4 regions of the Pseudoduganella sp. GW821-FHT12E03 genome follow, and region 1 is predicted to be linked to each of the others. Evidence: predicted binding sites of a transcription regulator. Region 1 holds the regulator's gene; each other region holds the start of a gene.

Region 1 (7,205 bases):
ATAAATATCTTCCGAATAGGTGCTCAGCATCAGCACCGCCATGCGCGGATAGTCGCTGCGCAACTGGCGCAGCAAATCCAGCCCGTTTTTGCCCGGCATCTGGATATCGACTAGCGCCACGTCATATTCCTGTTCGCCAAGGCGCTGCAGCGCTTCGGTGGCGTTGCACGCTTCACCGCCCACCTCGATGCCGTCGGCCGTCCCCAGCATCAGGCGCACACCGTTGCGGGCAATCGCGTGGTCATCGACCAGCAAGACACGGATCGCACTCATGGAGTGGCCTCCAGCGGCAACTGCACGCGCAATAACGTGCCGCCCGCGTCGCCCGGCCGAATCTGCAATTCCCCGCCAAAATGGCGCACCCTTTCCTGCATACCGATAATCCCCCAGGATGCGCCATTGCGCAGCCGTTCTTCCGTAATCCCGACGCCATCATCCACCAGGGTGATCAGCAAACTGCCACCGTCGCGCCACGCATCGACCAGCACCGACGCCGCCTGCGCATGGCGCACCACGTTGGTCAATCCTTCCTGCACCACGCGGAACAGCATGGTGCTGCGGCCCGCGTCCAGTTCCAGCTCCGCGGCATCGGGTTCGATGCGGCAGGCGCAGCGCAGGCCGGAGCGCTGCGCCACCTGTTCCGTATGCCATTCCAGCGCCGCCCACAGGCCCAGCTGGTCGAGCACGCTGGGCCGCAAGTCGGTGATCACGCGCCGCACGGTGGCGATCGCGTCCTGCGCCAGCCCTGACGCTTCCGCCAGCAGCGGGTCGGCATGGCCGCCTGCCCGTTCGATGGCCACGCCGATATAGGCCTTAATCCCGGTCAGCAAGCCGCCCAGTTCATCATGAATTTCCTGGGCAATGCGCTTGCGCTCATCTTCACGGATGCTTTCCTGGTGCGCGGCCAGCTTGCGCAATTCCGCTTCCGCGCGCTGCTTGCCATCGAGCAGCCGCTGTTCGCGCAACATGCGCAAGATGGCGGCGGGCAATTGCGCCAGGTAGCGTCCCTCGCCATCCTTGACCAGGTAGTCGCGGGCGCCGCGCCGCATGGCTTCCGCCGCCACCATCGCGCTGTCGGCGCCGGTCAGCATCATGACCGGCGGCCCGGACGGCGGCAGTTGAGCCAGGAACTCCAGCCCGCTCATGTCGGGCAAGCCATAGTCGAGCAGGATGCAATCGACCTGGCCTTGCCGGGCAACGGTCAGTCCGTGCTGCCCGCTATCGGCTTCCACCAAGGTAAACGCTGCTTCCGGCGCCGCGGCGAAGGTGCGGCGGCACGCCATGCGGTCAACCACGTCATCCTCGACGATCAGCACATTGAGTGCGGGGCGTTCCATCGGTTCTCCCTCAGGGCATTTCACTGAGCGTCCAGTACATGTCGATCGACCGCACGATTTCCACGAAGCGGCGGTAATCCACCGGCTTGGCCATGTAGCCCGCCACTCCGAGATCAAAGCTGCGCACCTTGTCTTCCTGTTCTTCGGACGTGGTCAGCACCACCACGGGAATGCGGCGCAGCCGCTCATCCTGTTTTGCCAGCCGCAGGAACTCGATGCCATTCATGATCGGCATATTCAGGTCCAGCAAGATAATGCACGGTAAATCGCCGTCCGCCCGCGACAGCCAGTCCAGCGCGGCCTCGCCGTTTTCCATGCTGACCACCGGGTTGCAGACATGGATTTCCTTGAGTGCCCGCAGGATCGTCATGATATCGACCTGGTCGTCCTCGACCAGCAAAATCGGTTTGTTGGCTACTTTCATTCATTTTCCTGAAGAAGGGACGGCCGCACGCCGGCCGGCAAGGTGAACCAGAAGGTGCTGCCCTGGCCTATCACCGACTCGACGCCGACCCGCCCCTGGTACATTTCCACAATTTTTTTCACCAGCGCCAGGCCGACCCCGGTGCTTTCCACGCGGTCGCGTGGCGCCAGGGTCTGGAACAGCTGGAAGATCCGTTCAAAGTGGCGCGCTTCGATGCCGGGGCCATTGTCAGTCACGCTGAAGCGCCATTCCCCGTCCAGTTCGGCCCAGCCCACCGTGATCCGGCCGGCCGGCTTGTCCATGTACTTGATCGCATTCGAGATCAGGTTATGGAACACTTGCTGCAGCCGCGTCGGCTCCATCACCAGGACCGGCATGTCCGGCTGCACCGTGACCGTGATGTGCGGCGGCGGCGCCAGCAAATCCACCACGTCGGCCAGCATGCGGTTCACCTCCACCGCCACCCGTGCCTCCCTGACGCGGCCAACCCGGGAATACTGCAGGATGCCGTCAATCAGCGCGCCCATGCGGTGCACACGGTTGATCAGCAGGCGCATGTGCTCGCGGCCTTCCTCATTGAAGTGCTGGGCGTAATCGGTGGCCAGCCAGTCGGCCAGCGAGCCGATGCCGCGCAGCGGCGCTTTCAGGTCGTGCGACACGACATAGGCGAAATTCGTCAACTCCTCGTTGGCGCTGGTGAGTTCCTGCAACAGCTGGCGGTTTTCGCGCTCGGCTTCCTTGCGCTGTGAAATATCGCGCACCACGCCGGTGAACATGCGACGCGTGCCGAGCCACATTTCCGTCACAGTCAGTTCGATCGGGAAAATCGCGCCATCCCTGCGCCGCCCTTCCACTTCCCGCCCGATGCCGATGATCTTGCGTTCGCCCGTGGCGCGGTAATGCGCCAGGTAGCCGTCATGGCGGTCCCGGTGCGACGGTGGCATCAGCATCGACACGTTTTGCCCCGCGGCTTCCACTTCCGCATAGCCGAACAAGGCCTGGGCGGCGGGATTGAGGCGCTCCATGACGCCATGCTCATCAATGGTAATGATGGCGTCGGCCACTGAATCGAACACCGCGCGCATGCGCGCTTCGCTTTCCTGCAAGGCGGCTTCGGCCTGTTTGCGGGCCGTGATGTCGTGCACGATGGCCAGCACCAGCGGCGGGTCCGCGCTCAGCGGAGACAGGCTGACCTCGACCGGGAATTCGCGGCCGTCGCGGTGCACGCCGGACAATTCAGCCCCCGCACCCATGGCGCGCGGGCGCGGATGCGCGCTGAACCCGTGGCGCAAGCCGGCGTGCGCCGCGCGCAAGCGGGCCGGCACCAGCGTTTCCACCGGTTGCCCCTGCAATGCCCCGGCTTCATAGCCAAACAGGTTGCACAACGCGGGATTGGCCAGCACGATGTGGCCGCCGTGGTCTGCAATCAGCATGGCATCGCTGGCGGCGGCCAGCAGCCATTCCAGGTTGCGGCCTTCCATCACAAAATTATCCAACCCACTCCCCTTGTCGCCAACCCGGCACGTGACCTTTTCGCGCAGAATAGCACGGGAAGGCACGCCGGGTTAAGTGGCGCTACACCAGTGGTTCCTGGCAAACGCCCTCTGCCAGCGCCGCCAGCCGCGGCCCGTCCACGATGGTCAGGTGGCGGCCCGTCAGCGTGATCCATCCCGCTTTGCGGAAGCGCGCCAGCAAGCGGCACACGCATTCCATCGTCAAGCCCAGGTAGGCTCCGATTTCATCGCGCGACATGCGCAGCTGGATTTGCGTGGACGGCGCGCCGCGCGCCGCATAGCGCGCCCGCAATCCAACCAGGAACAGCGCCAGGCGCTGCTCGGCGCGCGCATTCCCCATCAGGAACAGGGAGGCCTGCTGGCGCTGGATTTCACGGCTCAGCGCACGGTGGAACTGGTCCATCAACGCAGGCACCGCCACCAGCAATTCACGCAACCGGTCAAACGGAATTTCACAGATTTCGCAGGTTTCGAGCGCCACCGCGTCGGTGTCATGACAGCCGTCGGCGATCGCATCGAGCCCCAGCAACTCGCCCTCCATGGGAAAACCCGTGAGCTGGCAATTGCCGTGCGCATGGCGCAGCGTTTTCAGGTGGCCGCTGCGGATGGCGTACAGCTTGACGAAAGCGTCGCCCGCGCGGTGCAGGTATTCGCCCCGCATCAGCGTGCGCCGTCCGCCCACGATGGTTTCCAGTTGCGCCAACTCGCCGGGCCGCAACCCGCCGGCCAGGCACAGGTTGCCCATCGCGCATTGGGAGCAGTCCGCCGGGTCCGGGGGCGCCGGCATGAGGCATTCAACGTGCATGACAACCCTTCAGGCGGCGCACGCCTCGGCGGCAATGGTGCTGTCCGCGCCGGGTTCCCGTCCGGTCGACAGGGCTTCCAGGCTGTCGCGGTCATGGAGCCGGATATCGCGGTTGTCGAGCTTGATCCAGCCCTGCTTGCGGAAACGGGCCAGCAGGCGGCTGACGCTTTCGATCGTCAGCCCCAGGTAGCCGCCGATATCTTCGCGCGACATGCGCAACTGGTAGCTGGCGGAGGAATAGCCGCGCGCCGCGTAACGCGCGCCCATGTTCAGCAGGAACAGCGCCATGCGCTGGTCGGCGCGCATACTGCCGCGGAATAGCATGATCGCCTGTTCGCGCTGGATTTCACGGCCCAGCACGCGGTGGAATTGCTGCATCAGCGACGGCGTCTGCATCGCCAGTTCCTGCAAGCGGTTAAACGGGATTTCGCAGACCTCACTGTCTTCCAGCGCGGTGGCGCTGCAGTTGTGCAAGCCCGAACCGATCGCATCCATCCCCAGCAAGTCGCCCGCCATGTGGAAGCCCGTCACCTGCTGCTCACCGTGGATATTGACTTGCGCCGTCTTGAAGTGGCCCAGGCGCACCGCAAACAGGCTGCCGAACGAGGCCCCCATGCTGAACAATTGCTCGTCGCGCGCCAGACGGCGGCGGCGGGCGATAATCTGGTCCAGGCGCGCCACGTCGCTGTCGGCCAGGCCTTGCGGCAGGCAAAAGCGGTTAAAGCTGCACAGCGTGCAATTGACCTTGCCCGATTTGGCGGCTGGCGCCACCGTGCTGGCGTTGGCGGCGGCGATGGGAATCACGGTATTCATGGGCTGCTCCTGTTCGGTGTGCGTTGCACGTCCTCGATGAACACCAGTATCGCGCTCCCGGCGCTGTCACGGTATCGGGCATTGCCATGAGTTAATGTAGGGGATCCGTGACAAGGCCTTGCCGCCTTGGCATGGCGCTGGCTTAACCCAGCGCCAGTTTCACGCCCAGTCCCGCCACCGCGCAGGCCGCAATCACGTGGATCACATTGCGCTTGTAGCGCAGCAGCGCCACCGCGGCCCCGGCGGCAATCACGGCCGACCACGGGTCGAAGCGCCCATGGAACCCCTCCGGCCACAACACGTGGTAGCCGAAAAACAGCGCCAGGTTCAGGATCACCCCGACCACGGCGGCGGTAATGGCGGTCAGCGGCGCCGTGAACTTAATGTCGCCATGGGTCGACTCCACCAGCGGGCCGCCGGCCAGGATGAACAGGAACGAGGGCAGGAAGGTGAACCACGTGACGAGCGCGGCGGCCGTTGCCCCCGCCAGGAATTGCGCGTCCGGCCCGAACACGGCCTTGACATAGCCGCCGACAAACCCGACGAACGCCACCACCATGATCAGCGGCCCCGGCGTGGTTTCACCCAGCGCCAGCCCGTCGATCATCTGGCGCGGCGTCAGCCAGCCATAGTGTTCGACCGCGCCCTGGTAGACATACGGCAGCACCGCATAAGCGCCGCCAAAGGTCAGCAGGGCCGCCTTGGTGAAAAACCAGCTCATTTGCGTCAGCGTGTGGTGCCAGCCAAAGAGCGCGGTCAGCGCGCCCATCGGCAAGGTCCACAGCGCCGCGCCGGCCACAACGATGAGCGCCAGCTTGCGCCAGCGGAAGCGCGCATGGGCCGGCGGCGGCGTGGTGTCGTCGATCAGCGCCGCGCCATACGACGCCTCGGCGCCGCCATGGCCGCCGCCGCCGCCAATGGCAAACGTGGCGGGCGCCATGCGGCCGCCGATGTATCCCGTCAGCGCGGCCGCCAGGACAATCAGCGGGAATGGCACATCGAAGGCGAAAATCGCAATGAACGAGGCGGCGGCAATCGCCCATAACGCATTGTTTTTCAGCGCGCGCGACCCGATGCGGTGCGCCGCCTGCACCACGATGGCGGTGACGGCGGGCTTGATGCCATAAAACAGCCCCGCCACCACGGACACGTCGCCAAACGCGATATAAATCCACGACAACACGATCAGGATCAGCAGCGATGGCAGGACGAACAGCCCGCCCGCCACGACGCCGCCCCAGGTGCGGTGCATCAGCCAGCCGATGTAGGTGGCCAGCTGCTGCGCTTCCGGTCCCGGTAGCACCATGCAGTAATTGAGCGCATGCAGGAAACGCCGTTCGGAAATCCAGCGGCGGTTTTCCACCAGTTCCTGGTGCATGATGGCGATTTGCCCGGCCGGGCCGCCGAAACTGATCAAACCCAGCTTCAGCCAAAAGGCGAACGCTTGCCAGAAACCGACCGGCGCTGGTTTGACGTGGGAAGGGTGCATCGGATCCATACAGTGATTTGAATTGGAGCAATCTTCGCATTGTACGAAGCGGACCGTATGCCCCATAGAATTATTTCAAATATGCTAATTCCCACGGCAAATAGTCAATGGCATAACCTTTCCGAAACCACATTATTAATGGCCTTGAATCTATTCACCCGAGTAACGTACATCAATTTCCACAAAATACTGAAAAACCGCACTATTCTGCAAAAAAGACCGGCGCACGATTGAATCGGGCCTTTTCGCCGCGTCCAAGAACGCTTAGGATGGAGGACTGCCCTCCTTAAAACTGGTGAATAGCTATGCAGCAACAAGAACATTTTCATATCTATGTCCGCACCATGACCGGCGAACGCCTGGCGTGGACGGAAACCACGACGTCGGATCTGGCAATGGCAGACGAAGCGTATTTGAACCTGATGACGCAACCTGATTTCGAAGGCAGTGATTTTGTCCTGGTGGCCGCGTTCGATGAACGCGTGTTTTGCGTCTATGACTTTTCTGGCGAGCAAACCCAGACCGGCTGGAGCACGGACTGGCTGCGCAACCGCCCGCTCCACTAACAACAAAGGCCGGCATATGCCGGCCTTGTTATTTCACGCTACCTCACCCCCATGGCTGGAATTCCACGCCATTGCTCATGACCCCGACCAGGTTCGCATAGTTTTCCTTGCTCTCGCTGAAATTGGCCAGCACATTGGCAAGTGAATCGCGGTGGCCGTTGAGCACATCGACCCAGTAGTCAAAGCCGGCCTGTTCGGGTGCACGGTGCAGCACATTCCAGTACAGGTTGCTGACGATGCTGGCATTGGTCGCGTTC
Region 2 (7,205 bases), on a different contig from region 1:
GCGGCGCCGGAAACCAAAGTCATTATCCTGTCCGGCAACCAGGACCGCGCCAACGTCTTGAAAGCCATCGCCATGGGGGCTTACGACTTCCAGCAAAAGCCGGTGGAACTCGATGTGTTGCAACTGATGGTGCAACGGGCGTTTTTCCTGCATGCGGTGCAGGTGGAACACAAGCGCATGCTGCAGATCGAGCAGGATTCTCCGCTGGCCGGCCTGATCTCGCGCGATGCCGGCATGCTCAAGCTGTGCCGCGACGTGGAAAAGGTCGCGCCGACATCGGCCAGTGTGATGTTGCTGGGTGAATCGGGCTGCGGCAAGGAAGTGCTGGCGCGGGGTATACACCAGCTCAGTCCGCGCCGGCGCCGCGCCTTCGTTGCGATTAATTGCGCCGCGATTCCCGAGCAATTACTGGAAAGCGAATTATTCGGCCATGAAAAAGGCGCGTTTACCGGCGCCGCCCGCCAAATGCAGGGCAAGATCGAACTGGCCCACGGCGGCACTTTCTTTCTCGACGAAATCGGCGATATGGCGGTGGCGCTGCAGGGCAAATTGCTGCGCTTCCTGCAGGAACGGGTGATTGAGCGGGTCGGCGGGCGGCATGAAATCCCGGTCGACGTGCGGGTGGTCTGCGCCACCCACCACAATTTGCAGGCGCAAGTCGCGCAGGGCGCGTTCCGCGAAGATTTGTATTACCGCCTCAGTGAAATCGTGCTGGCGATCCCGCCGCTGCGCGATCGCTGCGGCGATGCGCTGTTGCTGGCGCACCATGTGAAAAACCGCTGCTGCGCGAGTGCCCGGCGCCATTTGCAATTCCATCCGCAAGCGCTGGCCGCCATCGAAGCGCACCCGTGGCCCGGTAATGTGCGGGAACTGGAAAATTGCATCCGGCGCGCCGTCATCATGGCCGAAGGACCGGTGATCCTGCTGGAAGACCTGGGTTTGCCGGAAGCTGGCACCGAGGTGGACGACAATATCAATTTGCGCCAGGCGCGCGATGCGGCCGAATACCGCGTGATGGTCAAGGCCCTGGGCCGGGTGGACGGCAATATCCTGCGTGCGGCGGAATTGCTGGGCGTTAGCCGGCCCACGCTGTACGACTTGATGAGCCATCACGGCATACGGTGAACATCATGGCCGGCATCGTGCGATGCCGGCCGGGGGATGGGCGCTTGTTTCGCCAGGCTGGCCCATCGGCTGGTTTTTAGGCCGGGCCCGGCTATTTAAGCCGTGCCCAGTGTTCCCATGTGGCAGGTTCCGGGCGCGGTATCAGGCTGTCATACAGCTGCGTGTAGTGCTGCGCCACGGTTGCCAGGCTGTGATGGCTTAACACCTGGCGCCTGCCGCGCAAACCATGGCGCCGCGCCAGTCCCGCGACCCTGGCGTAATCGGCCAGGGAATCGGCCAGCATGGCGGCGTCGCCGTGCGGTACCAGCGCACCGCTCCAGCCGGTTTGCACCAGCCGGCTGTGCGCGCCGCCCTGGCAGGCGACCACCGGCAAGCCGCTGGCCATCGCCTGCAGCAGGTGCAGGCCCGAATCCGGCGCGCACTCCGGGGCCGCATAGACATCCATGATACGCATCAGGCGGGCGAGGTCGTCGCGCTGGCCGGGCAGCCAGGCCAGGTGACTGGCGCCGGCCGCCGCCAGCAAATCTTTACAGACCGCGCGTTCGGGACCGTCGCCGATGATCAGCAGCCGCAACGGCACGGCCGTGCCATGGTCCGCCAGCAACTGCAGGAATGCCTGCACCAGCCGCACATGCCCATGGGCGCGATCCATCGGCCCGGCGCTGCCGATCACACATGCGCCGTCGCACAGGAATCCGGCCGGGCCCAATGCGGCCGCTGGACTCAGCCGGGGGTGGAATTGCGCGCAATCGACCGCCAGATGGGCAAGCGGCGGCATGGCCGGCGACAGCAGCTTGCGCAGCCAGCTGCGCAAGCCGTGGCGGGATGGCGCGTGTCCGCTGGCGCTGGCGCCATGCAAGCGGACCGGGACACCGGCCGCCGCTGCCAGCCATTGCAGCGCTGTGCTGCGGGTATGGATCAGTGCCGGACGCAAATGACGCAAGCGCTGGAACAGCCAGACCAGCCGGGCGCCGCTGTCCGGCGCCATGTCACGGCTTGAGGCGGGCACCTGCACGACTTGGGCCACGTGGCCGCTATGGCGCAACTCCCACATCGCCCCATGGCGCCAGCCGATGATGAGATGGCGGTAGCGCCCGGGCGGCATTTGATGCAGCAGGCATAGCAGGCTTTCATCGGCGCCGCTGTCGAGCGTATCGGTGATATGGACAACCAGGGGGACGCAGGCTGAGTCCGCCTGACGGGCAAGTGGCGTGGTGGTGGTGGGCATTGCCATCGCATCTGCTCCTTGCGGTTACGGTAGGAGTTACCGCGTGCGGGAAGCCGGCAGTGCCGGCTTGACACGGGCCTTGTTATAAACCAGGTGGATATGCGGACAGGGCTCGAGGTGGCGCAGCGCTTCGGCCAGCGCCGCATGGGTGGTGGTTTCGGCATCGACGACCAGCACCACCTGGCCCATTTGCGCCGCCAGCACACTGGCTTGCGTCGTCACCAGCAAGGGCGCGGTGTCGAAGAGGATGATGCGGTCCGCATAGCGCGAGGCCAGTTCGGCCAGTAACCGTTCCATGTCGCGGCTGGCCAGCAGCTCGGCGGCATGGTGGTGGGTCTTGCCAGCGGGAAGGACGCTCAAGGTCGGCAGGCTCGATCGGACAATCACGTCGGCGGCGTTGAGCGTGTCATCCATCAACAGTTCCATCATGCCCGGCCCATCCGGTATGCCCAGCATGGCCGGCAGTGAAGGCGAGGCCATGTGGGCATCGACCAGCAAGACGGTGGTATCCCGTTCCATGGCCATGCTCAGCGCGAGGTTCAGTGCGCAAAAGCTCTTTCCCTCGCCATGCGCGGCACTGGTGACGGCAATCAGGTTGCACCGGGCGCCATCGCCATCCCGCAGCTTCCTGAGCAAGGGACGTTTGATGATCCTGAATTCTTCCGCCACCACGGCATGGACCGGCACGGTCGGAACCGTGGCGTTGGCCGGGGCCGGGCGGGGGAAGTTGCCGATGCGCATGATAAGTACCTTCCGGTCAGCGCGCGGGCCATCCAGTGACGCCCGCCATACCATTGCTGGCGACGGTGTACGCCATCAACGCGCCATAGGACAGCAACAAGCCACCGAGCAACGCCGCAAATCCGGCCCGGCTGCGCTGGCGCATTTGCAGCTGGGCGGGTGTCCAGTGCATGGCGATCATGCCGATCACCTGCAGGTGGCTGAAATTGCGTAATTCACGCAAGCTGTCGAAATTCGGCCGGCTGCGGCTGGCCGCCAGCGCGGCAAGCAGGCCGGCGGCCAGCGCCAGCGCCAGCACGCCACTGTTGAGCAGGAGGCGATTCGGGCTGACCGGGCGCGCCGGCAGGGTGGGTGGGTCGATAATGCGGAAGTTCATCATTTCTTGCGTTGAACTGAGGTTGCCGGATAATTTGGCCGCTTCGCGCTTGCTGATGAGCTTTTCGTAGTTTTCCTTGTTGATCTGGTAGTCGCGGTTCAATTGCGCCAGTTGCGATTCCAGTTCCGGGACAGCCTTGCTCTGGCCTTCCAGGCGCGTGTGGCGCACGGTCAGTTCCCGGACACGGGCCCGCAAGGCGGCGGCCTTCGCATCCGCGTCCGTCAGCGCCACCTTGATTTGCTGCAGCATGGGACTGTAGCGGCGGCCCGGATCGTCGGTGGGCGGCGGTTCCAGTGCGTGGTCCGCCCTGCGCTGTTCCAGTTGCGCCAGCAGGCGGCGCGCGGCAATGACATCGGGATGCTGTTCGGTGTACTGCAACTGCAGTGCGTCGAGCGTCTTGTAGATCGCGGCAATGCGCACCTCAAGTTCGGCTTCATCGATGGCCGGCGGCCCTCCGGCGGGCCGTGCCACGGGCGCTGCCGCATGCAACGCCATGGCCGGCACTTGCTGGCGGATCGCATCGCGCGCCTGTTCCGCTTCCAGCAATTCCAGGCGCGCGGTATTGAGGGCATCGGCCGATTGTTGTACTTGCGCGCCATAGTCCTGGCCTGGGCGCGGCAACAGCGCGTTATGCCGCAGTTTGAAGTCTTTGACGGACTCCTCGGCCGCCTGCAATTTGGCTTCGTAGGTGCTGATCTGCTCATCGATGAATTGCACGGCTTTTTCCGATTCCCCTTTTTTTCCCCTGAAACTTCCTTCCACGAAGATCGCCAGCAGCGACTGGACGACATCGCGCACCAGGCGCGGATCGCGGTCGATGTAGGTGATGGTGTATATGTCGTAACTGCCGGTCCCCGCGATGCGGATGCGGCTCAACAATTCTTCCATCCGGATTTCATGATCGCGCGCCGTGGTCTGCCGCACGTCCAGGTCCACCATGCGCATGACGCGCTCGATGTTGGGACGGCTGAGCAACGTGCGGCTCATGATCGCCACTTGCTGTTCGACGTTGGGAACACTGGTCATGCCGGACAACAATGGTTTCAAGATGCCTTGCGTGTCGACAAACACGCGGGCCGAGGTTTGGTAAGCATTCGGGAGCATGGCGACGCCGGTCCAGCCGGCCAGGGCGCAAAGCCAAGCAACCGCGGTGGTGAGCCAGCGGTACTTCCAGACACAGTGGGCGGCGGTCTGCAGTTGCTGTATTAACTCTTCCATAAATCGTCCCAGCAAGATGGGCAGCGCCCGTGGCGGCCTGTGGATCGATTATAGGAAGGGCGCCGTGCCGCCCGGCCCGAGTTTCCACGGGGATTGAGCGGCATCAAGGCAACTCCAGGGGGGAACGCAGCGCTCAGCCGCGGCGCCGGCGGCCCAGGAATCCCATGCCCAGCAAGCCCGTTGCCAGCAATGCCAACGAGGCGGGTTCAGGTACGGCCTGCAGGGTGTTGGCCAGTGAGTTGTGGTTGATGGTGATCTGGTATTCATTGCCGGCCATCAGCATGCCGGTGGTGGCGGAAAACGCGCTGGCGCCCGGGGCATAGATCAGGTCGGCCGGCGCCGCGTGGGTGGCGCTGCGGATACTGCCGGCGTTCAGCGCATTCGGCGCATAGGCCAGTTCAGTGGCGCCGGTGGTGACGTTGAGAATATTGATCGACCAGGACAGCCGGGCATTGGCGTTGGAGACCGGACCCGAGCCGGGCGTGACCAGCGCCCGCGTGTAGGGATTGCCCATGAATGAGACGGTCATGGTGTCGGACGTCCCCATCACAAAGCGGAAGGTGGTCGAGGTGCCGACGTCGGAATTGCCGGACGCCACCGCATTGACCGCGGTGGATGCGTCAGCCCGCGTCGAGGCGTGGGCGCCGGCCGGCGTGGCGCCGATCATGATGGATGAGCCGGTCAGTTTTTGGTCCGCGTGGCCATAGGTGCTGATGATGGGGGGCAGACCGGCAATCGGCGTAAAGGTGTCGGCCGCGATCGGCATGCAGGCGCCCAGGCATTGCTGAGCGACGTTGGGCGGCACGGCGGCCAGGATGGAACGGGAGTCGGCGGCGTTGGCGAATACGCCGTTCAATTGCGCGGTGGCGTGGGCGTCATTGGTGCCGGCCAGATTGGCAAAATTGCCGACAGCGTAATCGGCGCCGGATGCATGCAGCAATTTGAAATCCGTGATGTCCAGGATGGCGGAAGCAAAGGTCGAGGCGCTGGCAGGACCGGCCACGGCGAGGGCGGCGGCCGCCGCCAGCAAGAGTTTCGTGGTTTTCATGGTGTGCTGTTCCTTTCATGGTTGGCCGCATGGCTTGCGGTTATCCCTGTACAGCAGCATCCGTGCCTGCGTTGAAAAGGCCTGTAAAACAGTGGCTTGGCGCTGCGCTGCGCGGCGGGTGCGGTGGATTGTGAAGAAAGGCGACACTGCCGCGCCTATCGTGCCGGCGGCGGGAACTTTTTTGCCGGAGGCCGGTCCAAGTGCCCAAAACCAAAGGGAGGTACTGTGGACAACGACACGATTATTTCTTTTGAAGACAGCCCCGGCATGCGCGAGATGGTCATCGGCGAGGCCGCCCACGACCCGGCGGAAGACCATGAAATCGACCGCCAGGTATTTCATTTGCGCCTGGCGAATTCACGCCGGGAACGGGAGGCGGCCAGTGTGTTGCTGAAAAAAATGTATGGCTGGCGCGGCTATGACGTGGATCCGCACGCGGTGCATGGCCCCAACCGCATTACGCTGTACGCGGAAGCCGGCGGCGCGACGGTGGGCACCATGTCGCTGTGCCTGGATGATCCGGTGCTGGGATTGCCCGCCGACGAAAATTTCCGGCACGAACTGGACCACTTGCGTGGCCAGGGCCGGCGGCTGTGTGAACCATCGCGGCTGGCGATCGACAAGGGCGCGTCGCGGCGCGTCTTTGCCGGCCTGATCCACATCTCTTACCTGTATGCGCGCCACATCCACGGCCATACGGATTATGTGATCGAAGTCAATCCGCGCCACGTGATGTTTTACCGCCGCATGCTGGGCTTCAGCCCTTGCGGCACGCAGCGCAACTGTTCACGGGTGGGGGCGCCTGCCGTGCTGTTGCGGCTGGACCTGGACCATATGGGCGATCAAATCCAGCGTTATGGCGGCCTGATGGAAAAGCATGGCGATGAACGTTCCTTTTATCCGTATTTCTTCCCGGCCAGCGACGAGGCGGGAATCACCGCGCGGCTGATGCGGGGGCAGGGATGAGTACGGCTGCCGGCCGGTTGGCGGAGGCGCTGGCGCAGTGGCGCGCGCTGCTGGGTGAGACGCAAGTGCGATCGGATTCCGCCACCCTGGACGCGTACGCCAGCAGCACCGCATCGTGGCCAGCGCGGCCGGCCGCGGTGGTGCTGCCGCAAAGCCGCGCCCAGGTGGTGGACACGGTCCGCATCGCCACAAGGCACCGCACCGCGCTGTATCCGGTCAGTACCGGCCGCAACTGGGGATATGGCGATGCGTGCGCGGTGTTGCCCGGCCAGGTGATCGTCGATTTATCCGGCATGCGCCGCATTCTCGAAGCCAATGCGGAACTGGGCTATGTGGTGATCGAACCCGGTGTCACCCAGGGCCAGTTGTCGCAGTTCCTTGCCGCGCAAGGCTTGCCGTACTGGCTCGATTGCACCGGGGCCGGCCCCGATACCAGCCTGGTGGGCAATATCCTGGAGCGCGGTTTCGGCCACTCGCCGTATGGCAACCGGGTGCAGCAAGTG
Region 3 (7,205 bases), on a different contig from region 1:
ATGGTTGTTGCGTTTGCTGGTATGCGTGGTAATCTTCATTCGCCTGGTTTCGCTGGCAATGCGGCATGTGGCGCCACGGCCGCTGTTGCGGACCAGCATAGCGTCGCTGGGCATGCTGCTCGTCGCCGGGGCGGGATTTTATTGGCTGGAGCCGCATGTCCATAGTTTGGGCGATGGCCTGTGGCTGGCCTTTACCACTGGCGCAACCGTCGGCTACGGCGACATCGTTCCTTCCACGCCGGCCTCGCGTGTCTTTGCCGGTTTTATCGTTCTGCTGGGCTATGCGGTATTGTCACTGGTCACGGCCAGTATTGCCGCCTTGCTGGTGGGAGAGGATGAGAAACGGATCCGGCGCGAACTGCATGCCGACATGCGGTTGCTGCAGCACCAGATAGGCTTGCTGCGGGAAGAGATTGCCGCGCAGCGCGAGTCCGTTGCCGGGCAGCGTACGGAAAATGAATGACGTGCTGGCGCATGCGTTGATTTTTCTCGGTTATTCGAAGCAATTTGATCCCGGTCAACAATTTCCACTGTGCGGATGACTATGGTGGCAACTTCAACGGGCCGGGAGCTGACCATGGAATCGCCGGAACTGACCGGATTATCGACGGAAGAGGCGGCGCGCCGCCTGGCTGACGAGGGACCGAACAGCCTGCCCGCGCCGCGCAGCCGGTGGGGCGCCCTCGTCCTGCGCACGGTGCGCGAACCGATGTTCTTGTTGCTGATCGGCGCCGCCAGCCTGTACCTTGCGCTCGGCGACCTGCACGAAGGCTTGCTGTTGCTGTTGATGGTCGGCATGACGGTCGGCTTGACGCTGTTCCAGGAGGGCAAGACCGAGCGCGCGTTGCAGGCTTTGCGCGAACTGGGCAGCCCGCGCGCGCTGGTGCTGCGGGACGGGCAGCCGGTCCGCATTGCGGGCGGCGACGTGGTGCGCGGCGACTTATTGGTGGTGGCCGAGGGCGACCGGGTGGCGGCCGACGCGGTGCTGTTGCGCGCCAATGGCTTGCGCGTCGACGAATCCCTGCTGACCGGGGAATCCTGCGCCGTCGCCAAGCAGGCCGGCGCCGCGCCGGCGGAGCATGGCGCGCCGGGCGGCGACGACTTGCCTTACCTGTGGTCCGGCACCCTGGTCTTGCAAGGCGACGGCATTGCGCGCGTGACGGCGACCGGCGCCGGCACCGAGTTGGGCAAGATCGGGCGCAGCCTGCAGCGGCTCGACAGTGAACGTTCACCCCTGCAGCGCGAAGTGGCGCGCCTGATCCCGCTGATGGCGGGCGTTGGCCTGGTCCTGAGCCTGCTGGTCACCGTGCTGTATGGCTTGCGGGATGGCGCCTGGATGTCGGCCATCCTGGCTGGCATTGCGCTGTCGATGTCGCTGCTGCCGGAAGAGTTTCCCGTCATTTTGACTGTGTTCCCCGCCATTGGCGCGTGGCGCATGGCGCGCGGCCAGGTCTTGACGCGGCGCCTGTCGGCCATCGAGGCGCTCGGGTCGATCACGGTGCTGTGCACGGACAAGACCGGCACCTTGACAGAAAACCGGATGCGCGTCGAGCAGATGCACGCCGATGGCGTGGTGTTGCAGGTGGCGGAAGGGGCGATGCCTGCGGCGTTTGTGCAACTGGCGCGCCATGCGTCGCTGGCGAGCCAGCCGTGCCCGTTCGATCCGATGGAAACCGCGTTTCATGCGCTGGCCGGCACGAGCGCGCAGGGGGAACCATTGCGCGTCTATCCGCTGTCCCCCGGGCTGGCTGCCATGTCGCTGGTGTGGGCCGATGGCGGGCCGGGTACGGCGACCGTGGCCGCCAAGGGCGCGCCGGAAGCGATCGGCGCGCTGTGCCGGCTGGGACGCGACGAATTGGCGGCCATGCGGGCCGCGGCGGACCGCATGGCTGAACAGGGCTTGCGGGTGCTGGCCGTCGCCCGGGCGCGGCATGAGGCGGCCAGCCTGCCGGAGCGGCAGGAGGGTTTCAACTTCCACTACCTGGGGCTGATGGGATTGGCCGACCCCTTGCGCAAGGAAGTACCCGCCGCGCTGGAACAGTGCCGCCAGGCCGGCATCCGCGTCATGATGATCACCGGCGATTATGCGGTGACGGCGGCCAGCATCGCCCGCCGCGCCGGCCTGGCCTGCGGCCAGGTGCTGACCGGTGACGAGGTCGATGGCCTCGATGAACCGGCATTACGCAGCCGGCTGGCGCAGGCCACGGTTTGCGCCCGCATCAAGCCGGCGCAAAAGCTGCGCATCGTGCAAGCCTTGAAGGCCAATGGCGAGATCGTGGCGATGACGGGCGACGGCGTCAACGATGCGCCGGCGCTGAAGGCGGCGCACGTCGGCATTGCCATGGGCGGACGCGGCGCCGACGTGGCCCGCGAGGCGGCGGCGCTGGTGCTGATGGATGATCATTTCGCGTCGATCGTGCGCGGCATCCGCCTGGGGCGGCGCATCTTTGCCAATATGCGCAACGCGATGTCCTACGTGCTGTCGGTGCACGTGCCTATTGCCGGCATGGGGCTGCTGCCGGCGTTGTTTGGCTGGCCGGTCTTGCTGTATCCGATGCATATCGCCGTGCTGGAATTGATTATCGATCCGGCCTGTTCGCTGGCGTTCGAAAATGCGGCGTCCGACGCCGAGGCCATGCGCCAACCGCCGCGCAAGCCGTCGGCGCCGCTGCTGGACCGGTTGACGGTGCTGGGGGCGCTGTGGAAAGGGGCGATCGCGCTGGTGGTGGTGGGCTGCGGCTATGTGGCGGCCATGGCGGCGTGGCCGGAACCGCAGGCGCGGGCCGCCGGCTTTGCCTTGCTGGTGTTTGCCAACCTGGCCCTGATCCTGTCGAACCTGTCGCACCGGCGCAGCGTGCTGGAGGAGTTCCAGACAGGGAACCTGGTGCCGCCCGTGGTGGCGGGTGTGGTGGTGGCGTTGCTGCTGCTGGTGCTGTATGTGCCGGCCCTGGCGGCGGCGTTCCGGTTTGGCCAGTTGCCGCTGGCCGGACTGGCGACGATGTTCGGGCTGGGCATGGTCAGCCTGCTTGGCTACGAGACGGTCAAACGCGTGATGGCCGCCCGCCGCGCCGTGTAGCGCGGCGGGTGGCGCATGACGTCAAATCGTGCTCCGCCAACCACCGTTCAATTTGTTTCTCCCCATAATTTGATCCAGGTCAAATTGCCTGGCTGACTTGTGTGTTCCCCGGCGGTATTGTGGGTGTGAGCGGAGCAGGGCGGCCAATCCGGTTGCCGCTGCACCCGTGGAAAGGAATTGCCATGAAACTGACCTTCCTGGGCGCCACCGGCACGGTAACCGGATCGCGCTACCTGCTGCGCAGTGGCGCCGACATGATCCTGGTCGATTGCGGCTTGTTCCAGGGCTATAAAGCCCTGCGCTTACGCAACCGTGAAGCACTGCCTGTATCGCCGGCGCAATTGTCCGCGGTGTTGCTGACTCATGCGCATCTCGATCACAGTGGCGCACTGCCGCTGCTGGTGCGGGACGGTTTCCGTGGTCCCATCTATTGCACCCAAGCCACGCGCGACTTGTGCCGCATCTTGTTGCCGGACTGCGGACGGTTGCTGGAGGAAGAGGCGGCGCATGCGAACCGGCACGCGTACAGCAAACATCAGCCGGCGCTGCCGCTGTATACCGAGGCCGACGCGCTAGCCGCGCTGGAACTGCTGACGCCGGTGGACTTCGGCCGCCGCTTCGCAGTGGGGCATGCTTTCCATGCGCGCCTGCGGCGCGCCGGGCACATCCTGGGGGCGGCCGGCATCACGGTCGAAGCGGACGGCGTCAGCGTGACATTTTCCGGCGACCTGGGACGTCAGCACGATGTGCTGATGGCGCCGCCGGAGACAGTCGAACGCAGTGACTACCTGGTGATGGAGTCCACCTATGGCGACCGCCTGCACGATCCTGAAGATCCGGCCCGCCTGCTGGCGCGCACCATCCGCGAAACCGCCGCGCGTGGCGGCGTGACCGTGATTCCGTCATTCGCGGTCGGGCGGGCCCAGAACCTGCTGTATTACATGCATCTGTTAAAGGCCAGTGGCGATATCCCTCCCGTGCCGGTCTTCCTGAACAGCCCGATGGCCGCCGACGTCACCGCGCTCTACCGACGCCACCGCCACGACCACCATCTGACGCCGGCGCAGTGCGACGCGATGTGCCACGCGGCCACGATCGTCAACAGCCCTGCCGAATCCATCGCCCTCAATCAGCGGCGGGTGCCGATGGTGATCATCGCCGCCAGCGGCATGGCCACCGGCGGGCGCGTGCTGCATCACCTGAAAGCGTTTGCGCCGGACCGCCGCAACACCATCCTGTTTGCGGGGTTTCAGGCGGGCGGCACGCGCGGCGCCGCCATGGTCGGCGGTGCGCCGAGTATTAAAATCCATGGCGAATATGTGCCCGTGCTGGCCAACGTGGTCCAGATCGACAATTTGTCGGCGCATGCTGACCAGGGCGAGCTGCTGGCCTGGCTGGGCGGCTTTGCGGCGCCGCCCCGGCGCCTGTTCCTGACGCACGGCGAACCGGATGCGGCTGAAGCGCTGCGCCGCCAGATCGGCGAGAAGCTGGGTTGGAACGCCGAGACGCCAGCCTATGGCGCCGAAGTGGAGTTGGTATGATGGCGCCGGGGATCGGCGCAGGGCGTCATGCCGCCTTGCTGGCGGAACGCATGCTGAAATTGCCGGTGTCGGTATAGCCTCGGCACCAGCATGATGCCGAGCACGTTGGTGCGCGCTGCCGGAGTAAGGTGTTCCATGCTGCCCCTCAATATGGATTGTCCGTGGATGATGGGTTTCCCGCAGCGCCCAGGTGGACTTCGCCGGGCGGCGGCAGGGGACAAGACCGATTGACACCAACATGGACCCGGTAGGATTTCAGTGCGCCAGCAGCACCGGTACGGTCATGGTATTGAGTACGGTGCGGGTGACCCCACCCAGCAGGATTTCCCGGTAGCGTGCATGTCCGTAGGCCCCCATCACCAGCAGGCCTGCGCCGATGCTGTCGGCCAGGGCCAGCAAGGCCTCGCCCACGTCGCCATCGGTGGCCTGCCGGACCACGTTGACATGGACGCCATGGCGGGCCAGGTAGAGCGCGATATCGGCGCCCGGTTCGTCGCCATGTTCATCGGCCCCGCTCGCCGCATCAAACAGCGCCACCGTCACGCCGGCAGTATTGACCAGCAAGGGAAGGGCGCCCGTGATGGCGCGCGTGGCTTGGCTGCTGCCATCCCAGGCCACCAGAACCGGTTTGCCGGCCGGCTGGAAGGCGCCGGCGAACGGGACCACCAGTACCGGCCGGCAGCTGTTGAGGATGACATACTCGGGCAAGTCTTGCAGCAGCGCGCCGGTGGCCGGATCGTCGCGGTCGGCCTGGCCGACGACGAGCAGGTCGGCATAACGCGACTGCAGCGTGAGCCCGCCATAGGCGTCGTCATCGACCAGCCGGTGTTCGCATGACTGTACGCCCAGCCGTTCGGCCAGGGCGGCGTGGCGGTCGAGCGTCACCTGTGCGCTTTGCCGCGCGCGCTCGGCAAGGTCCGGGCGGATGAAATCGCGCGCCCCGCCGTCCTTGCCACGGTAAACGAAGCGTGAAATACCGGTCATGGCGGCGCACACCAGGTGCGCTTGCTGTTGCTCCGCCAGTTGCGTGGCCAGCTCCAGGCGGGCCGCGGCGCTGCGCGCATTGTCGGCGTGCAGCAGGATAGTCTTGTATTGCATGGCATTCTCCCCAGGTTCAATCGCAGGCCGGCCGCATGCGCGGGCGCGACGGTTAGTGCGCCATCAGCACCGGCAGGGTCATGGTGGCGAGCACGGTGCGGGTGGCGCCGCCGAGGATTTTTTCGCGCAGGCGGCTGTGGCCATAACAGCCCATGACCAGCAGGTCGGCGCCAATGGTGGCGGCCAGCGACAGGATGGCGTTGCCAGCGTCGATCGGTGTCGGCGAACGCATGACTTCGACCTTGACGCCATGCCGCGCGAGATACAAGGCGATGTCGGCGCCCGGTTCCTCGCCGTGCGCGTCGCTGCCCACCTCGGCGTTGAACATGGCCACGGTGACCTGCTCCGCGCGGCGCAGCAGCGGCAGCGCCGCCGTGATGGCGCGCACCGCTTCCAGGCTGCCGTCCCAGGCGATCAGCGGACGCTTGCCGCAGGACGGGAACCGGCCCGCATAGGGCACCAGCAGCGCCGGCCTGCCGGAGTGCAGGATCACGTGCGCCGGCAAATCGAGCAGCAGGCCACCCTCGCCATGGTCGTCGGGATTGGGTTGACCCAACACCACCAAATCGGCATAACGCGCCTGCAGGCACAGCCCGGTGTATTCATCGTCATTGTGCAGGCGTGTTTCGCTGGCCGGCATGCCGGCCCTGGCCGTGACGTCGCTAAACCGGGCGAGCGCCTGGTTTGTGCGTTCCGACGCATGGCGCACACAGTCCGCGATGATCAGGCCGCTGCCTTCGAACATATTGACGGATGACATCTGCCTGGGAACGCCCGTCATCGCGACGCCGACCAGGTGTGCGCTCTCTTGCAGCGCCAAGCCGGCCGCCAACTGAAAGCGTGCGGCGGCATTCTCGGCATTATCCGCGTGGACCAAAATCGTGCGATAGGACATGGTGAACTCCCTCGTTGCGTTGAAATAAAGTGATGCGGCCTGACGGCATGGCAGATTGCGCTTCCACTACCTTGATGTCTGACATGCTGCATAGCAGTTTGGGCGGGTTGAATAATGAATTCCATGATTTAAATCAAATCGTCATGTGGTATCCGTTGCGCCGGCTGTTTCTGGCGGCAATTTGATCTTGGTCAAATCGTGTGCCTGACTTGTATATTCCCCGGCGGTATTGTGTGGGCTAGCGGCGCAGGGGTAGCCAGTCCGGTTGCCGCGGCGGCCGTCGAAAGGAACCGTCATGAACCGCAACTTCGCCGGCGCCGCCGGCCTGCGCCTGCGCCGGCTGGGCATCGACACCTACCAGCAGTGCGTGGTGTACCTGCGGTCCGATGCGCCGATTGTGCGGTCCGAGGGTTTCGAGGCGCAATCGCGGCTGGAAATCCACCGCCAGGATGCGCCAACCCGGACGATTGTCGCCACGCTCAACGTGGTGCACGCCCCGCTCCTGGCGCTTGATGAGATCGGCGTGTCGGAAGCGGCCTGGCGCGCGCTGGACGGCGCCGATGGCGACGCCATGGTGGCGGTGCACGCACCACCC
Region 4 (7,205 bases), on a different contig from region 1:
CCGGCCTGGCCCACATCGGCGAGCGCTTCGGCGACGTGGCCACATCCAGCGACTTCCGGCTGCCAGCCTATACGACTGCCCGGTTGCTGGCCGGGTATGCGCCAGGCCAGCGCTGGCGCCTCGCGCTGAATCTGGACAACCTGTTCAACCGGCGCTATTACGCCAGTTCCTACAGCCAGCTCTGGGTTGCGCCCGGCAGTACCCGCACGGCGGCGGCGACCCTGTCCTATCGTTACTAAGGCGGCGACGATGAATCATTCCGGCAAGCGTATCGCATCGATCGACGTCATGCGTGGCCTCGTGATGCTCCTGATGACGGTGGACCATGTGCGCGAGACCTTCTTCCTGCAATACCAGGTCAGCGATCCGATGGACCTGGCGGCAACCAGTCCCGGGCTGTTTTTTACGCGTCTCGCGGCGCACTTCTGCGCGCCAATGTTCGTGTTCCTGACCGGCCTGTCGGCATGGCTGTATGCGCACCCGCCGGCCGGACCGCGCAATGCGACCGGCTTTCTGCTCAAGCGGGGCATGCTGCTGGTCGGGCTCGAGATCGTGGCCGTCAACTTCGCCTGGACCGGTACGCTGGCGCCCGGCGTGGTTTATTTGCAGGTGATCTGGGCCATCGGCCTGGCGATGCTGGCCCTGGCGCTGCTGCACCGCCTGCCGCCGGCGCTGCTGGCAATGCTGGGTGTCCTGGTCGTGGCGGGCCACAACGCGCTCGACACCGTGTCGTTCGGCGCGGGCACGGCCGCATCGGCGGCCTGGACGATTCTGGAACAGCGCGGCTTCCTGCTGACCGATCCCATCCGCATCAAGGTCAGTTATCCGGTGCTGGCATGGATCGGCGTGATCCTGCTGGGGTATGCCTGCGGCCCCGTGTATGCCCGGGCCACGGCGCCCGCCCTGCGCCGGCGCCGGCTTGCGGCCGCGGGCGCCGGCAGCCTGGCGCTGCTCGCCCTGCTGCGCAGCGCCAACCTCTACGGTGAACCGGCGCCCTGGGCGGTGCAGGCCGATGTGCTGCACAGCGTGATGTCTTTCCTGAACTTCACGAAATATCCGCCCTCGCTCGGCTTTCTCCTGCTGACGCTTGGATTTGGCTTGCTGGTGCTCTCGCGGCTCGACCACGCTGATGGAACGGCCACCCGGGTGGCGGCCGTCTTCGGCGCTGCGCCGCTGTTCTATTACCTGCTGCACCTGTATGCATTGCTCGCACTGCGGAAGATCGCCGCCTTCCTGTTCGATGTGCCACGCGCGGACCTCGGCCATTTGTGGCAAGTGTGGGCGATCGCGATCCTGCTTGCCGCCGCGCTCTATTGGCCCACGAAACGCTTTGGCCGCCACAAGCGGGAAAGCGGCAAGGCATGGGTCAGGTACTTTTGAGCTTCGCCCCGGGCAACGTGTCCAGCGCGGCCAGCAACTGGCCGAATTCCGCTGTTTTCACCAGATGCAGGTCGAATCCGATGGCGGCCGCCATGTCTTTCACCGCCACGCCGGCCATCGAACTGAATGCGATCAGCGCGAAATCACGCGGCCCCTTGTCGCGCAAGGCGACCGCCACCTCGAATCCGCTCATGCCCGGCATGCTCAAATCCAGGAACACCACGTCCGGGCCGAACTCTTCGATTGCCAGCAATCCCTGGGCGCCACTGTATGCCGCTCTGGCCTGATGTCCATTCTGCGCAAACACTTCCACCAGCAAGTCCGCCACATCCCGGCTATCGTCCACCACCAGGACGCGGCGCGATAATGCGCGCTGCGACATATTGCCTCCGGTCCGCCCCGCCGCCATGTCTGTCGGCCAGGCAGTCCATCTTAGGGCGGATCGCTCGTGCCGCATGTAGGCGCTTGCACGCAGGCGCTGTAGGAAGGGGGCTTGCAGCGGTGTGCACCTGCGGTTTGTTGGCAGGCTCATCAGGCAGCCTCGTCACCATGCAACACATAGCGGTTGCGGCCGCGCCGCTTGGCGCAATACATGGCGCTGTCGCTCAGGCGCAGCAGCGTCTCCCCGTCCCGCGCGTCCAGCGGGGCATAGGCGATGCCGATACTGGCGGACACACTGGCGTTGGCGCCACCCGCCAGCACGACAGGCGCGGCAATCGCGGTCAGCGCCCTGCCGGCAATTTCCCGCGCCTCGCCCGGGTCCGGCAAGTCCACCAGCAACAGCACAAATTCATCGCCGCCCAGCCGCGCCACGGTATCGTGGGCGCGCACGACCTGCCGCAGCCGTGCCGCCACGGCCACCAGCACCTCGTCGCCGGCCTCATGTCCCTGGCTGTCGTTGACGGCTTTGAAGCCATCCAGGTCAAGCGAACAGACTGCCAGCAAGGCGCCGTCACGGGCCTGCCCGGCAATGGCGTGCTGCAAGCGGTCATGCAGCAGGCGCCGGTTCGGCAAATGGGTCAGCGGATCGCGGAAAGCCAGCGCTTCGATCTCATCCTGGCGTATCCGCTGCTCGGTCACATCGGTGAACAGCGAGACATAATGGCTCAATTGGCCATCCGGGCCATCGACGCGGCTGATCGACAGGTAGGCCGCGAACAGCGCCCCGTCGCGGCGCCGGTCCCAGATCTGCCCTTCCCAGTTGCCGCCACGGTCCAGCGCGTCCCACATGCGGGCGTAAAACGCCGCATCCTGCCGCCCCGATTGCAGGATACGCGGACTACGGCCCAGCAACTCATCGCGCTGATAACCACTCATGGCCAGGAACGCGCGGTTGACCTCGATAATGCGCAGGTCGGCGCCGACGATCAGGATGCCTTCCGAGGTGGCGCTGAACACACTGGCCGCCAATTGCCGGTCACGCCTGGCGCGTTCATACGCCATCTGCATGCGGTTGAACTGCAAGGCCAGTTGCGCGAACTCGCGCGGACCGCCGACCTCGGCGCGCACGCCGGGCACGCCCCGCTCCGCCTGACCGGCCGCGTTGGACAGGGCTTGCAGCGCGCGCAGCGCGTCGCGATGCAGGCGCCAGGCCAGCATCGCCCCGGCCAGCAGCGCGCCGGCGACCAGCGCCCCGGCCCATCCCAGGCCACCGAACACTTCAGCCAGCATGGCCCGCTCATGCACGCCGACCACCACGGCCCAGCCGGTTGCCGCCGAGCGGCTGTAGGCAGCGAATACCGGCACGCCCTCCAGTGTCGCTGTCGCCAGCATGCCTTCGGGCGCGAGCGCCAGCGCCGCCCGCACTTCTGGCACGGCCGGCTTGCCGCGATACAACTCCGGCGCGGCGCTGCGGGCGATCACCAGGCCACTGCGGTCCAGCAATCCCGCCACGCGCCCGGCGCCCGGCAGCAGGCGCGCAAAATCGCTGTCGAGCGATACGGCGGGTATGCCCTGCACCAGCACCCGCGGCGCGCGGCCTGGCCGAAACAGCGGCAGCAGCACCGCCACTTGGGGCTTTCCCGATACGGCGCCAATGAACAAACCCGATACCACGGGCTTTCCCGTTGCCAGCGCCTGCCGCAGCGCGTCCGCCGCGCCGCTGCGCGGCAGCACACTGCCCGGCGGCCGCAGCGTATTCATCAACTGCTGTCCACCGGCATCGGCCAGGATGAGGGGGGCGCCTTCAGGCGCGACAGCAACCGCTTCGCGCTGAAAAGCGCCCAGCGCGTCCGCCGCCAGCGAAGGCGACGTGGCCAGCGCTTCCAGCCGCGCCAGCCGGGTCGCGATCTCGCCATCGAACAACTGCGACATGGCGCGCGCTGAACGCAACGCTTCCTGCTCGGCCTGCGCCCGGCCGCCCAGGTACAACGTGGCAATGAAGATGCAGCCGGTGGCCAGTCCCGGCAACAAGGCCAGGCACAGCAGCCAGCCCAACCGACTGTAACGCTCCGGCGCACGGACCAGGCCCCTCACTGCATGCCGCACCGCCCGTAATACTGTTCTCATCGACACCTCCCTCCTGCCGTCGACAACTATTGTCATCCATCTTGCAAGGCACTGGAAGCCGCATGGTCCGCCCCTGTGGCAGTACGCCGCGATATTTATTTCAAGCCGGAGGAATTTGATCTACATCAAAGAATTTGCTCGCACTTCGCACAACACTGGCGAACACAACTTCATCTCCCGCGCAGGATTGCGCACAAAGGAATTCATCATGCCCCACCCGCACCACGCTTCACCGTTCCTGCTGGGAATCGCCGCCATCGACCACGCCCACGCCGATCTGCTGGACTTGCTGGCGCGCCTGCGCCACCTGACTGAGGGCGAGTTTCCGGAAGGTTGCGCCACCCTGGCGGCATGCCTGAAGCGCGATTTTGCGGAAGAAGAACAATTGATGGAAGCGGCCGGCTATTACGCGCTGGAAGTGCACCGGGCGGAGCACCTGAAGGTACTGGAGCGGCTGCAACATGCCATTGCCGCGTTCGAAGGCGGCGACCCCGCGCCGCTGCGCGGCACGGTACTGGACCTGTCCGACTGGCTCGAAGCGCACATCGTCACCATGGATATGGCGCTGGCGGTGGCGTTAACAGTGGCCACGAACGGGCCTGCGCCAGCCCACGTGCGCGATTGTTCCTGCGCCTGACCGTCCTCCCGGCACTTCCGGCCACGCCGCCACCGCCAACCAGGGTTCCCTCATGGTATTGAACAGCCGCAGCCGCTTCATCTCCCGCGCGATCGCGCTCTACGTCGCCACCGCCACAGCCTGGATCCTGCTGTCGGACGACTTGCTGCGGTTCGCCACCGACGCCGGCGCGGGCACCGCACTGGCCACCGCGAAAGGCATATTCTTTGTTTGCGCCTCGGCGGTCGCCCTGTATTTTGCCTTGGGCGCGGTACCCGCGCCGCACACCGCCACGGCGCGGATCGAGGCGGCGCCCCCCACACCGGCCGCGCGCCCGCTGCATCGCCTGCTGCCTTATGGCTGTGCCGCCGCCGTGATGCTGACCACCATCGCCATGTGGCGCCACCTGCCCGGCGCGGCCGGCATGGAGTACACCACGCTGGTGCTGCTGATGCCCGGGATTATCGGTTGCGCGGCGTTCGGCGGTTTCGGCCCGGGGCTGCTGTCCACCGGGATGGCGGCGCTGGCCGCCGCGGGCGCCGGAGCCGTCGCCCGCCAGGACACCCACGCGCTGCAGTTGGCCTTCCTGGTGCTCAGTGGTGTGCTGGTCAGCGCGCTATGCGCCAGGCTGCGCACAGCGCTGCGGGAAACCGAATTACAACGCGGCATGCTCGACAGCGTCGTCTCCGGCACCTCCGACGCGATCTTCGTCAAGGACAGCGCGGGACGCTATGTGTTCGTCAATACCGCCGCCGCCCGCTACCTGGGGCGTTCGGCAAGCGACATTATCGGCCGCGACGACACCGAACTGCTGCCGGCCGATGCCGCCGCCCAGTTGCACGCCCGCGACGGCGCCGTGATGGCGGAGTGCAAGCTGCACACCGTGGAAGAACAATTGACCATGCCCGAGGGCGGCGCCCTGGTTTTTCTCACCACCAAGGGCCCGGTGACCGACAGCGCCGGGCAGGTGCTTGGCCTGTTCGGTATCGCGCATGACATTACAGAACGCAAGCGCGCCGAACACGCCCTGCATGTCAGCCAGGAGCGGCTGCAAACGGTGATCGACGCCACGTGCGACGGTGTCTGGGACTGGAACCTGCGCGACGATACGCTGTTCCAAACCGCCAGCATCAGCCGCCTGACAGGCATTGCCCCCGGCACTGATGCACTGGACCGGCTGATCAGTTCGGTTCATCCGGACGATGCCGCCCCCCTGCGCGAACATCTGTACAACCACCGCTGCGGCCTGCTGCCGGACGTGGATATCGACTTCCGCATCGTTCACACCAGCGGCGCTGTCGCCTGGGTCAAGGCCCGCGGCAAAGTCGTGGAAAGGCAGGCTGACGGTACGGCGCTGCGCATGGCGGGAACCATTTCCGATATCACGGAACGCAAGCAATTCGAGCTGATGCAGCGTGAAGCCGCCACCGTCTTCGCCAGCAGCCACGAAGGCATCATGGTGGTGGACGCGTCGCTGCACATTGCCCGGGTGAATCCCGCCTTCGAACGCATCACCGGCTATACCGCCGTCGAGGTCATCGGCGGCCATCCTGCCCTGCTGGCATCGGGGCGCCATACCAAGGCGTTTTACCGGGAGCTGTGGCAGGCGGTGCTGAACAATGGTTTTTGGCGCGGAGAAATCTGGAACAAACGCAAAAATGGACAGGTCTATCCCGAATTACTCACGATCACCGCCGTGCGCGACCAGAACGACGCCATCGAACATTATATTGGCGTGTTTTCCGATATCAGCCACATCAAGGCGCACCAGGCCGAGCTCGATCACGTCGCCAATTTCGATCCGCTGACCGGCTTGCCCAACCGCCGGCTGCTGGCCGACCGCCTGGACCATGCGATCCAGCGCACCAACCGCACCGGCAGTTCGCTGGCGGTCTGCCTGCTCGACCTGGACGGATTCAAGGACATCAACCAGCGCTGGGGCCAGGCCGCCGGCGACCGGCTGCTGGTGCAGATCGCGCGGGCGCTGTCGGCCGTGATCCGGGCCGACGATACCCTGGCGCGCCTCGGTGGCGACGAATTCGTGCTGCTGATGTCCAATGCCGGCACGCCCGGGGAATGCGCGCAAGCGCTGGACCGCGTGCTGGCCGCCATCCGGGCGCCGCTCGACCTGGGTTGCACGATGGCCCGCATATCGGCCAGCATCGGCGTGGCGCGCTACCCGGATGACAATGGCGACGCCGATGCGCTGCTGCGGCATGCCGACCAGGCCATGTACCAGGCGAAGGAAAACGGGCGCGACCGCTACCAGCTGTTCGATCCGGAAAGCGACCGCCTGGCGCAGCAGCACCACCTGGCCCTGCAGGGCCTGCGCCTGGCGCACCAGCGCGGCGAGTTCACGCTGCATTACCAGCCCAAGGTGGACTTGCGCAGCGACGCGGTGGCGGGCGCGGAAGCGTTGATCCGCTGGCAGCATCCGGTACGCGGCCTGGTGCCCCCCGGGGAATTCCTGGGGCACCTGACGGGCACCCCGCTGGAGCTCGAGGTCGGCGCGTGGGTCATCGACACCGCCTTGGCGCAGATGGCGGCATGGCATGCCGGCGGCCTGCACCTGCCCGTCAGTGTCAATGTCAGCGCCGGCCAGTTGCTGGCGCCCGGTTTCAGTACCGCGCTGGCCGCGGCGCTGGCCCGCCAGCCCACGATCAGCGCCTGCGACCTGCAACTGGAAATCCTGGAAAGCACG

The links. The regulator FNR, encoded in region 1, switches genes on or off when oxygen is low (the NO sensors DNR and NnrR bind a similar motif). The targets are predictions, from matches to a motif close to TTGATNNNNATCAA.
Region 2: the regulator FNR is predicted to act here: its motif matches at 4,782-4,795, upstream of AC1RRC_RS03700 (XrtA system polysaccharide chain length determinant).
Region 3: the regulator FNR is predicted to act here: its motif matches at 3,146-3,159, upstream of AC1RRC_RS25485 (MBL fold metallo-hydrolase RNA specificity domain-containing protein).
Region 4: the regulator FNR is predicted to act here: its motif matches at 4,004-4,017, upstream of AC1RRC_RS25520 (bacteriohemerythrin).

Annotation. Positions count from the first base shown of each region.
Region 1 covers NZ_JBXAQJ010000002.1:827,476-834,680, reverse strand. Annotated here, with positions in the region: gene AC1RRC_RS07350 (response regulator) at 1-273, opposite strand, end outside; gene AC1RRC_RS07345 (sensor histidine kinase) at 270-1,337, opposite strand; gene AC1RRC_RS07340 (response regulator) at 1,348-1,761, opposite strand; gene AC1RRC_RS07335 (sensor histidine kinase) at 1,758-3,257, opposite strand; gene AC1RRC_RS07330 (helix-turn-helix domain-containing protein) at 3,337-4,062, opposite strand; gene fnr (fumarate/nitrate reduction transcriptional regulator Fnr) at 4,090-4,893, opposite strand; gene chrA (chromate efflux transporter) at 5,036-6,382, opposite strand; gene AC1RRC_RS07315 (hypothetical protein) at 6,688-6,948, shown strand; gene AC1RRC_RS07310 (DUF4214 domain-containing protein) at 6,992-7,205, opposite strand, start outside.
Region 2 covers NZ_JBXAQJ010000001.1:947,541-954,745, reverse strand. Annotated here, with positions in the region: gene prsR (PEP-CTERM-box response regulator transcription factor) at 1-1,125, shown strand, start outside; gene AC1RRC_RS03710 (glycosyltransferase) at 1,217-2,359, opposite strand; gene AC1RRC_RS03705 (XrtA-associated tyrosine autokinase) at 2,390-3,094, opposite strand; gene AC1RRC_RS03700 (XrtA system polysaccharide chain length determinant) at 3,111-4,688, opposite strand; gene AC1RRC_RS03695 (EDSAP-1 family PEP-CTERM protein) at 4,822-5,736, opposite strand; gene AC1RRC_RS03690 (N-acyl amino acid synthase FeeM domain-containing protein) at 5,962-6,702, shown strand; gene AC1RRC_RS03685 (FAD-binding oxidoreductase) at 6,699-7,205, shown strand, end outside.
Region 3 covers NZ_JBXAQJ010000011.1:62,544-69,748, forward strand. Annotated here, with positions in the region: gene AC1RRC_RS25475 (potassium channel family protein) at 1-463, shown strand, start outside; gene AC1RRC_RS25480 (cation-translocating P-type ATPase) at 578-3,076, shown strand; gene AC1RRC_RS25485 (MBL fold metallo-hydrolase RNA specificity domain-containing protein) at 3,259-4,617, shown strand; gene AC1RRC_RS25490 (universal stress protein) at 4,873-5,715, opposite strand; gene AC1RRC_RS25495 (universal stress protein) at 5,768-6,610, opposite strand; gene AC1RRC_RS25500 (thymidine phosphorylase family protein) at 6,906-7,205, shown strand, end outside.
Region 4 covers NZ_JBXAQJ010000011.1:72,963-80,167, reverse strand. Annotated here, with positions in the region: gene AC1RRC_RS25540 (TonB-dependent siderophore receptor) at 1-239, shown strand, start outside; gene AC1RRC_RS25535 (acetyltransferase domain-containing protein) at 250-1,380, shown strand; gene AC1RRC_RS25530 (response regulator) at 1,367-1,762, opposite strand; gene AC1RRC_RS25525 (diguanylate cyclase domain-containing protein) at 1,912-3,888, opposite strand; gene AC1RRC_RS25520 (bacteriohemerythrin) at 4,097-4,525, shown strand; gene AC1RRC_RS25515 (sensor domain-containing protein) at 4,578-7,205, shown strand, end outside.